Regions from separate parts of the Marinomonas gallaica genome, predicted to be linked through region 1. Evidence: predicted binding sites of a transcription regulator. Region 1 holds the regulator's gene; the other holds the start of a gene.

Region 1 (4,745 bases):
CGCAGAAAGGCATTGGCTATTTACCGCAGGAAGCGTCTATTTTTCGCAAAATGTCAGTTGAAGACAACATTTTAGCAATTTTAGAAACACGCAAAGAACTTTCAAAGTCACAACGACTTGAGAAAATGGAAAGCCTTCTTGATGAGTTTCACGTTACTCATATTCGCAAGAACCTAGGAATGGCGCTGTCTGGCGGAGAGCGTCGACGCGTTGAGATAGCTCGAGCGCTAGCAATGAACCCGAAGTTTGTATTGCTTGATGAACCCTTTGCTGGTGTAGACCCCATTTCCGTCGGCGATATTAAAGAGATCATCAAACATTTACAAAGCAGCGGCATTGGTGTTTTGATCACTGACCACAACGTTCGTGAGACCTTAGATATCTGCGACAAAGCCTATATTGTGGGTAACGGGCACATCATTGCATCGGGTGATGCCGAGTCTGTTATCAATAACGAGCAAGTCAAAAAAATCTACTTGGGCGACAACTTCAGACTATGAGCCCCCTTATTTTTCGGGCAAAAAGGGAGTACTATGCATAAGTCATTCCAAAAACATCATAATAAAAGAGTTGCGTCATGAAGCAGTCTTTGCAACTTAAAATCGGTCAACAGTTAACCATGACTCCACAGCTGCAGCAGGCAATCAAACTGCTTCAGTTGTCTACGCTCGATTTGCAACAGGAAATTCACGAATTTCTTGAGTCTAACCCCTTGCTTGAACTAGACGAAGACGAAAACTTTCAGTCTGACTTAGAAATCAAACAAGGCGACTCATCCAGTACCAATGAGACCTCTCAAAAAGAAACGACTGAAGCAGCTTCTGAAGAAACGCCCCAAGTAGAATCCGAATGGACAGAAAGCATCCCTAATGAGCTATCCATTGATAGCAACTGGGATGATACTTATCAAAATTCAGCCGCTGCAGCAGACGTTCCTTCCTATGACGGCGAGCAAGATTTTGACAGCCGCAATGCCCTAGCTGAAAACATCCAAGATCATCTAATTTGGCAATTAAATTTAACCCATATGTCTAATCGAGACATCGAAATTGCCTATGCCATTATTGACAGTGTTCAAACCGATGGCTACCTATCAATCACCTTAGATGACATCTTCACGTCACTTAGTAAAGAATTAGAAGATCTCGAATTCGATGAAATTGAAGCTGTTCAGCATCGCTTGCAACGATTTGACCCTGTCGGTGTTTGTTCGCAAGATCTACGCGAGTGCCTATTGGTACAATTAGAAGGTTTTAAAGAGCATCCTTTGTACCGCTCTACCTTTAACATAGTTGACCAGCATTTAGCATTGCTTGGCAATCGTGATTATGCGCAACTGGGCCGCAAAACTAAGCTGAAAGAAGAAGCATTAAAAGATGTCATTACCCTTATTCAGCAGCTAAACCCGCGCCCAGGCTCAGCCATCGACACCAGTGAAACTGACTACGTCATCCCTGATGTCAGCGTGAAAAAACACAATGGCATTTGGCAAGTGGAGCTTAATAACGACGCTCTACCGCCTGTCAAAATCAATGAAACTTATTCTGCAATGGTCAACACCAAAGCATCCAGTGAAGACATCTCCTACATTAAGAACTCGCTTCAAGAAGCCAAATGGTTTCTGAAAAGCCTCCAGAGTCGTAACGAAACACTGCTAAAAGTCGCCAGCTGCATTGTTTCCAAACAAGTCGATTTCTTTGAGGTGGGTGAGGAAGCCATGAAACCTATGGTACTGCACGATGTCGCAGAGGAAGTTGGCATGCACGAATCAACAATTTCACGTGTCACCACACAAAAATACATGCATACTCCGCGTGGTATTTTTGAGCTAAAGTATTTCTTCTCCAGCCATGTAAACACCGCCTCTGGCGGTGAATGCTCATCTACAGCAATTCGTGCAATGATTAAAAAGCTGGTGGCAGAAGAACCTGCAAAAAAACCATTAAGCGATAATAAACTGGCAATCATTCTTGCAGAGCAAGGCATACAAGTTGCTCGACGCACTGTTGCAAAATATCGCGAAGCTATGAACATTCCGCCGTCAAACGAGCGGAAACGACTTATTTAAAGGCCGCAACAATGTCTGTTAAAAACTTAGTCAAGCCTGAGTTAGTATTTGCTAAGCAACAAATTTCTAGCAAAAAACGATTGCTAGAACAATTGGCTGAATCCGTTGGCGATCGCATGCACTGCAACGCCGACGAAGTCTACGACGCACTTTTAGGTCGTGAAAAACTGGGCAGTACGGGCGTTGGCAATGGCATCGCCATTCCACATTGTCGCCTAGAGCAAGTAAACCGTGCCACCATCGTATTAATGTCACTCGAAACACCGATTGATTTTGATGCCATTGATCGACGTCCAGTGGATTTGATTTTTGCCCTACTTGTACCACCACACCAATGTGATGAGCACTTAGCAACGTTAGCGCAGATCGCCGAACTGGCTCAGTCCGAAGATAAGCTAGCACTTCTACGTGAAAAACAAACCAACAGCGAATTACTGGCAGCGTTTGACTCTTTGATATAAGGATATCCCCATGTTGGAACAATCTGTAGAGATTATTAATAAACTGGGATTGCACGCTCGAGCAGCGGGCAAATTAGTTGAAACAACAACCCGTTTTAATTCCGATATTACCATCGAAAAAGAAGGTCGTAATGTCGATGGCAAAAGCATCATGGCAATGATGATGCTGGCCGCCGCTAAAGGAACAACAATTAACGTCAAAATTAACGGCGACGATGAAGACGCCGCAATGGAAGCCGTGATTGCATTAATCAATGACCGATTTGGTGAGGGCGAATAGCCTATATGAGCGATCAGACTACGCTTGAACACTTACAAACTGTCGCTGACTCTCTTGAGAGCGGCGCAACGATGCAAATTCGCTATTTGCTGAACGGTGCTCTACCTGCGCAGGATGTTGCTCGCCTTTTAGAATCCTCTCCGCCTAGAGAACGTAAACTGTTGTGGGACTTAATTGACCACAACAACCAAGGCGACGTCTTACAATACGTTTCTGAAGAAATCAGTGTTCAGTTCATGAAATCCATGGACAGAGAGCGCCTACTGGCGGTTTCTGAACACTTTGATAACGATGATTTAGCCGACATCCTTCAACAGCTACCTGAAACACTAGTGAAGGAAGTTTTAGCCTCCATGACCGCACAGAATCGTGCGCGCATGGAGTCTTTGATGAGCTACTCGGAGGATTCAGCTGGCGGTCTGATGAACACAGACACCATCACCATCCGCCCGAACATCACCATTGATATCGTTTTCCGCTTCCTAAGACGCCACAATGAACTTCCTGAAATGACTGATAACCTCCTTGTTGTCAGCCGATCGGATCGCTTTCTAGGTATTCTGCCACTGCGCAAACTACTGGTCGCCGACACGGACACGACAGTCCGAGACATCATGGAAACAGATTGTGATGTCATTTTTGCACACCAAACGGCAACCGAAGTAGCAGAGCTATTTGAAAAGATGGACTTGGTCTCTGCGCCCGTCATCGATCCGAACAGCAAAAAACTACTCGGTCGTATTACCATTGATGACGTGGTCGATGTAATCCGTGATGAAGCAGAGCACTCCATGTTATCGATGGCGGGCTTGGACGATGACGAAGATACTTTCGCACCCATTATGCAAACGACTCGGCGTCGTGCTGTATGGCTTGGCATCAACCTTATTACGGCGTTTATTGCGTCTTACGTTATTGGACTTTTCCAAGATACATTGGACAAAGTCGTAGCACTCGCTATCCTTATGCCTATTGTGGCAAGTATGGGTGGCATAGCTGGATCACAAGTTTTAACACTTGTTATTCGTGGTATTGCACTTAACCAAATAGGTTCATCTAACGCCCGCTGGCTGCTGAACCGTGAAGTCATTGTAGGCCTCATAAATGGTATAGTATGGGCCACCGTGATTGCGATGCTCACTGTCGTTTGGTTTGATGACATTAAAATTGCTTATGTCATCGCTGGTGCCATTGTAATCAATTTACTCTTTGCCGCCTTGACGGGCACTCTTTTACCGATTGCCCTGAAAAAATTAGGAATCGACCCAGCCCTTGCTGGTAGCGTTATCTTAACCACCGTTACCGATGTTGTTGGCTTCTTATCCTTCCTTGGATTGGCGACATTATTTTTAATATAGAACGAATTAACCATGACTGATTTTGAATATTACGACGAAAACGAAGAAGACTATAAAAGCAAAACCCAGGTCAAAAGGGAAATGGAAGCTCTACAAGACTTGGGCGCTAAACTGGTCAAGCTGAACCCTGCCCAACGTAAAAAAGTACCGATGTCAGATACTATGCGCGATGCTTTAGTGGAAGCAGACCGAATTAAACAGTGGAGCGCACAGCGTCGCCACTTACAATACATCGGAAAAGTGATGCGCACTGAAGATGCAGACGCTATTTCTGCACGTCTAGAGTTATTTGATAGCACATCAGCGGCCAACAACAAACGCTTCCATCAACTGGAAGGAACGCGTGATGCGTTAATTGGTGACGGCGGTAAAGAAATACTGGACCAGTATATCGTTGCCAACCCTCATGTTGATATTCAACAACTGCGCTCTCTGGTTCGTATGGCCAAAAAAGAAGTGGAGCAGAATAAGACAACAACAAGCCGTAAAAAGCTGTTTAAGTTCTTACGCGAAGCTCAAGATGCAAAGCTAGGTTTACTTTAAATCCTAGCGGATACGGCGATGCCCTTTACAAGGCA
Region 2 (4,745 bases), 1.6 Mb from region 1:
GTTTACGATGCTACATGGCAAACTCAAATTGACGCCTGGACATTACAAGCCACCCTTAAAAATCTAACTGATGAAGTCTACGCAACCTCCGGTTTTAACCGTAATATCGGTTCGAACTTAGGTGAGCGTCGTCGTGTTTACCTAAGTGCACAGTACGATTTTTAATCTTTATCTTCATTCGCAGCGCGGGATGTAAGTCCCGTGTTGCGGTTTATTCAACTCATCCGCTTTTTAGCTTTAATAGGGACTAACTCTCTATATTTAAATAGATATACACAATATCAGCTCAGTGTTTCATCTACATCTGATTTTTTAAATTGATACGACATTACATTTACTTATTATTTCATCAACAGCAGCAATCATTAAATCTTCAGACACTAAACTTTTGTCATTGGCAACTCTAAAACCGTTAAAGAAAATTACAAACAACTCTTCATCGCTTGCGACTGACCAAAAACCAATCATACTGCGATTCTCTTTTAACTCTGCTCTCCAAAGCGATATTTTTGAAGGGTTTCCCTCCCATATTCTATTTTCAGAATGCAACAAGGTAACTTTATGAAAAAGCTCTTCCACCCACATTTTTTCATATTCGTTGTGAGAACTTTCAACTACCTCTTTCTTAGAGGTTTCTTGAGCAGAGTTTTGGAACAAAATAGAGTGATGTTCTAACCTAATAACGCCTATAGTGATCGATATTATATTTTCATCATCTATAATCTGAAAATCATATTTGATGTCATTACCATACTTGGTTTCATTAACACTGACTGTTTTATCGCTAACTGTTGATATTTCACAAAGCATAGTCGATTGTGCATGCACCAAAAGACTTGATGATAGAAGAAGAAAAATGCAGCTGAATTTTAAAATACGGTATAACACCAAATTATCCTATTAGAAGATTGATAGAAATAAACCAAAACTTAAATTATATTAATTATCGCAATAACCACTATTAATTAACACCAATTTCAATCACCCCTCCATCTACTCTATATAAAAAATCTCAATATTTAATGCTTGGAAGCATGTGAATAAATCAGCCAAGTCCTTTCGAATGCGCGAATAGAAAATCAAACGGCACATCGAATAGAAAATTGTACTTTCTCTATTTTTAGTGTTTCGTAAGACACTATATCAACCGTTATCTCTAGGAGTAATATGCGGCTTATACCGCACGCTACTCCTAATGAAATCATGCCCCACCGACGACCGTCGCCAGCATTTTTTCCATTTTGCGGTAACTTAAAGACTCCATAAGATGCTTTCGTGCAACATCAACACTCTCCAAATCCGCTAACGTCAAGGCGACTCGCAATACTCGATGATAAGCCCTTGCTGAAAGCTTTAAGCGCTCTAACGCTTGTTGCATAAACAGCTTATCCGATTCACTCAAGGCACAAATACGCTCCAGTTCGCGGCCACTTAATTGTGCATTTTGCACGCCTTGCCGCGCTCGTTGACGTGCAACGGCGGCTTCAACCCGTTGGCGTACCGCTGAGCTCGCCTCACCCATTTCACTTTGGTTCACCAAGACATCTGTTGGTAACGGCGGCACTTCGACGTGTAAATCAATGCGATCTAAAAAAGGGGCGGAGAGTTTACGCAGGTATTTCTGACTGGCACTGGATTGGTAATAGTCTTGTCCACCACTATAGGCTTCATTGCTCGCATTCATAGCGGCCACCAGCTGAAAGCGCGCGGGGCAACTGACTTGGCCACGAGCACGTGATAAGTGAATTTCACCGTTTTCTAATGGCTCACGCAGCACCTCTAACACCTTACGGTCGAATTCCGGTAGCTCGTCTAAGAACAATACACCCCGATGACTTAACGAGGCTTCTCCCGGTTTCGGAATGGACCCTCCGCCAACCAACGCCGCGGCTGAACTCGAATGGTGCGGACTGCGAAAAGGACGCTCTGACCAATGCCAATCCGTGCCCATTTTACGGCCTGAGACAGACTGTACCGCAGCGACTTCAAGCGCTTCAGGTTCCGTCATACGCGGCATAATCCCAGGCAAACGAGAAGCCAGCATGGTTTTACCCGTACCAGGTGGTCCAACGAATAACAAATTGTGCCCGCCCGCCGCCGCTACCTCTAACGCTCTTCGAGCTTGATACTGCCCTTTTACATCCGCCATGTCGCGATGGCCGATGACGTCTTCTACAAACACCTCTTCGACTTCACAGCGTTGTAGAGTGGACAGTTTCATCAGCGCCGCGGTCACTTGCGTCAGATGATGAGCAAAAAAGATCTCATGATCTACTAATCCTGCTTCATTACGGTTATCTGCAGGCACAATCATTTTTCGTTGCGCCTCTTTGGCTGCCATCGCCGAGGGCAAGACACCGGGGATACCACGTAAATCACCCGATAGAGCCAGTTCTCCGACAAACTCGGTATCACGTAGCTCTATTTCTCCGAGTTGTCCCGATGCCAATAAGATGCTGATAGCTATCGCCAAATCATAACGACCACCCTCTTTTGGCAAATCGGCAGGTGCCAAATTTATGGTAATACGGCGCAAAGGGAATTCGAATTTGCTGTTAATGATCGCACTACGCACTCGATCTTTGGCTTCTCGCACGGCGGCTTCCGGCAATCCGACGATATTTAACGATGGCAGACCATTAGAAATGTGCGTTTCTACGGTCACAAGCGGAGCCGATACACCCACACGGGCACGGCTATAGATTGTTGCTAGGCTCATAATCACTCCTTGATATGCCCAGTACATCCAACTTCTAATCTCACACGTATCTATATGAGGAGGTACTTATGACCAAAAAGTTGAACCCTAATAAATTGTTGCTCTCAAAATGGACATCCACTGTTCCAAAAAATAAAGAAAAGCATTTTATCGTTACCCGCCTCGATCGGGATGAAGACGAGGTGGTAATCGATATCGTCCTTGAGGCAGTGTACACCAAGAATACTTACCAACTACCTTGGCAAGCATTGCTTGATGATCTCTGGCAACAAGGCTGGCACTAAATTTCTGACAGACTACTTGTCCTCAGTTTGCTCTAACTCGGCGAGGCGCGCTTCCAGTTGCGCCAGTTTCTCACGATACTTTTGTAACATTGCTGCTTGTACTTCGAACTCTTCACGGGTGACTAAATCCATTTTAGTCAAAGTGTCTTTTGCTACTTGCTGAAGTTGAAGTTGAATCTCTTCAGCAGGAAGCTTACCCAGTGTACCTGCCGCTTGTTCTAGGCCAGAACCCAACTGTTTAATAAATTGATCAATCATGACGCTCTCTCTCATTTAGAGTATTTCCATTATTATAAAATGCCGCCCCCCCTTCTGTCTTTACACAATTCCGTCAATTACCAGATCTATCATTTGCGTTGTTAGGGTGCACTTGATACGGCGATCGAACAGTTTCTGTTCGCCATTTTATTAACCGTGCCCAGCATTAGGGCAGTTAAATTGGCTGACTTTCCAAGCAAAACAATCAAATAGTTCTATAAGAGCGCTAAAAAAAACCGTCCCATAAGGAATTACGCACCACCATAACGCACAGCTATGTATTTACTGTCTTGCTCACTAAGCGGTGCAAATGAGTACGTTCTTGCACGTTTCCCCTCTACCCCTTACCAGACAAGGCTTTACGAGGTTTTCTTCGCGTAATTTTAAAGCTGGCACACATATTGAATATACCCAGTTACCTGCGATACGACATCAGACTTAACTAAGGAGACTGTGGGTATGAAGCTTATCACTGCCATCATCAAGCCATTCAAACTGGATGATGTTCGCGAAGCACTTTCTGAAATCGGTGTACAAGGTATCACCGTGACAGAAGTTAAAGGTTTCGGACGTCAAAAAGGTCACACAGAACTTTACCGCGGTGCGGAATACGTTGTGGACTTTCTTCCAAAAGTAAAAATTGAGCTAGCCATTGCTAAAGACATGGCCGACCAAGTAGTAGAAGCCATCTCCAATGCTGCCAACACAGGCAAAATCGGTGACGGTAAAATCTTCATCGTTAACCTTGAGCAAGCGGTTCGTATTCGTACCGGCGAGACTGGGGAAGACGCAGTGTAATCACTGCCAGAATCTTACAAGCCTTTAGGGGGGCGAAACATGCAAGATCAAATTTTTCACTTACAATATGCCATGGACACCTTTTACTTCTTGGTGTGTGGCGCACTGGTTATGTGGATGGCAGCGGGTTTCGCGATGCTAGAAGCAGGCCTAGTCCGTTCGAAAAACACCACGGAAATCCTTACTAAGAACGTCGCGCTGTTCGCGATCTCTTGTATCATGTACTTGGTTTGCGGTTACGCGATCATGTACGGCGGCACATGGTTCTTATCGGGTATTCAAGACGTAGACGTAGCGTCTACATTGACTGACTTCGCTGGCCGTGAAGGTGGCTTTGAAGGTGGTGCTATCTACTCTGGTGCATCGGATTTCTTCTTCCAAGTCGTCTTCGTTGCAACGGCAATGTCTATTGTTTCCGGTGCTGTCGCTGAGCGCATGAAGCTATGGGCTTTCCTAACGTTCGCAGTGGTCATGACAGGTGTTATCTACCCACTGGAAGGTTCTTGGACTTGGGGCGGCGCTGATGTCTTCGGCATGTTCAACCTAGGTGACATGGGCTTCTCTGATTTTGCCGGTTCAGGCATTGTACACATGGCCGGCGCATCCGCTGCACTAGCAGGTGTTCTGGTATTGGGTGCTCGTAAAGGCAAATATGGTCCAAACGGTGAAGTGCGTGCGATTCCAGG

What was found. Region 1 encodes sigma-54, which starts transcription at its own class of promoters, with help from an activator protein. Its sites were predicted from a motif close to TGGCACNNNNNTTGCTNT; they were not measured.
Region 2: glnK (P-II family nitrogen regulator) is a predicted target of sigma-54. The motif match lies at 3,652-3,669, and genes of this name have one in related genera.

The regions. Positions count from the first base shown of each region.
Region 1 covers NZ_CP187511.1:2,903,674-2,908,418, forward strand. The annotation lists gene lptB (LPS export ABC transporter ATP-binding protein) at 1-500, shown strand, start outside; gene ACPUEK_RS13785 (RNA polymerase factor sigma-54) at 578-2,068, shown strand; gene ACPUEK_RS13790 (PTS sugar transporter subunit IIA) at 2,080-2,529, shown strand; gene ACPUEK_RS13795 (HPr family phosphocarrier protein) at 2,540-2,809, shown strand; gene mgtE (magnesium transporter) at 2,815-4,167, shown strand; gene yjgA (ribosome biogenesis factor YjgA) at 4,180-4,710, shown strand; gene ACPUEK_RS13810 (carbon-nitrogen hydrolase family protein) at 4,714-4,745, opposite strand, start outside.
Region 2 covers NZ_CP187511.1:1,330,776-1,335,520, reverse strand. The annotation lists gene ACPUEK_RS06180 (TonB-dependent siderophore receptor) at 1-165, shown strand, start outside; gene ACPUEK_RS06175 (hypothetical protein) at 313-888, opposite strand; gene ACPUEK_RS06170 (YifB family Mg chelatase-like AAA ATPase) at 1,202-2,719, opposite strand; gene ACPUEK_RS06165 (TIGR02450 family Trp-rich protein) at 2,788-3,003, shown strand; gene ACPUEK_RS06160 (accessory factor UbiK family protein) at 3,016-3,261, opposite strand; gene glnK (P-II family nitrogen regulator) at 3,721-4,059, shown strand; gene ACPUEK_RS06150 (ammonium transporter) at 4,099-4,745, shown strand, end outside.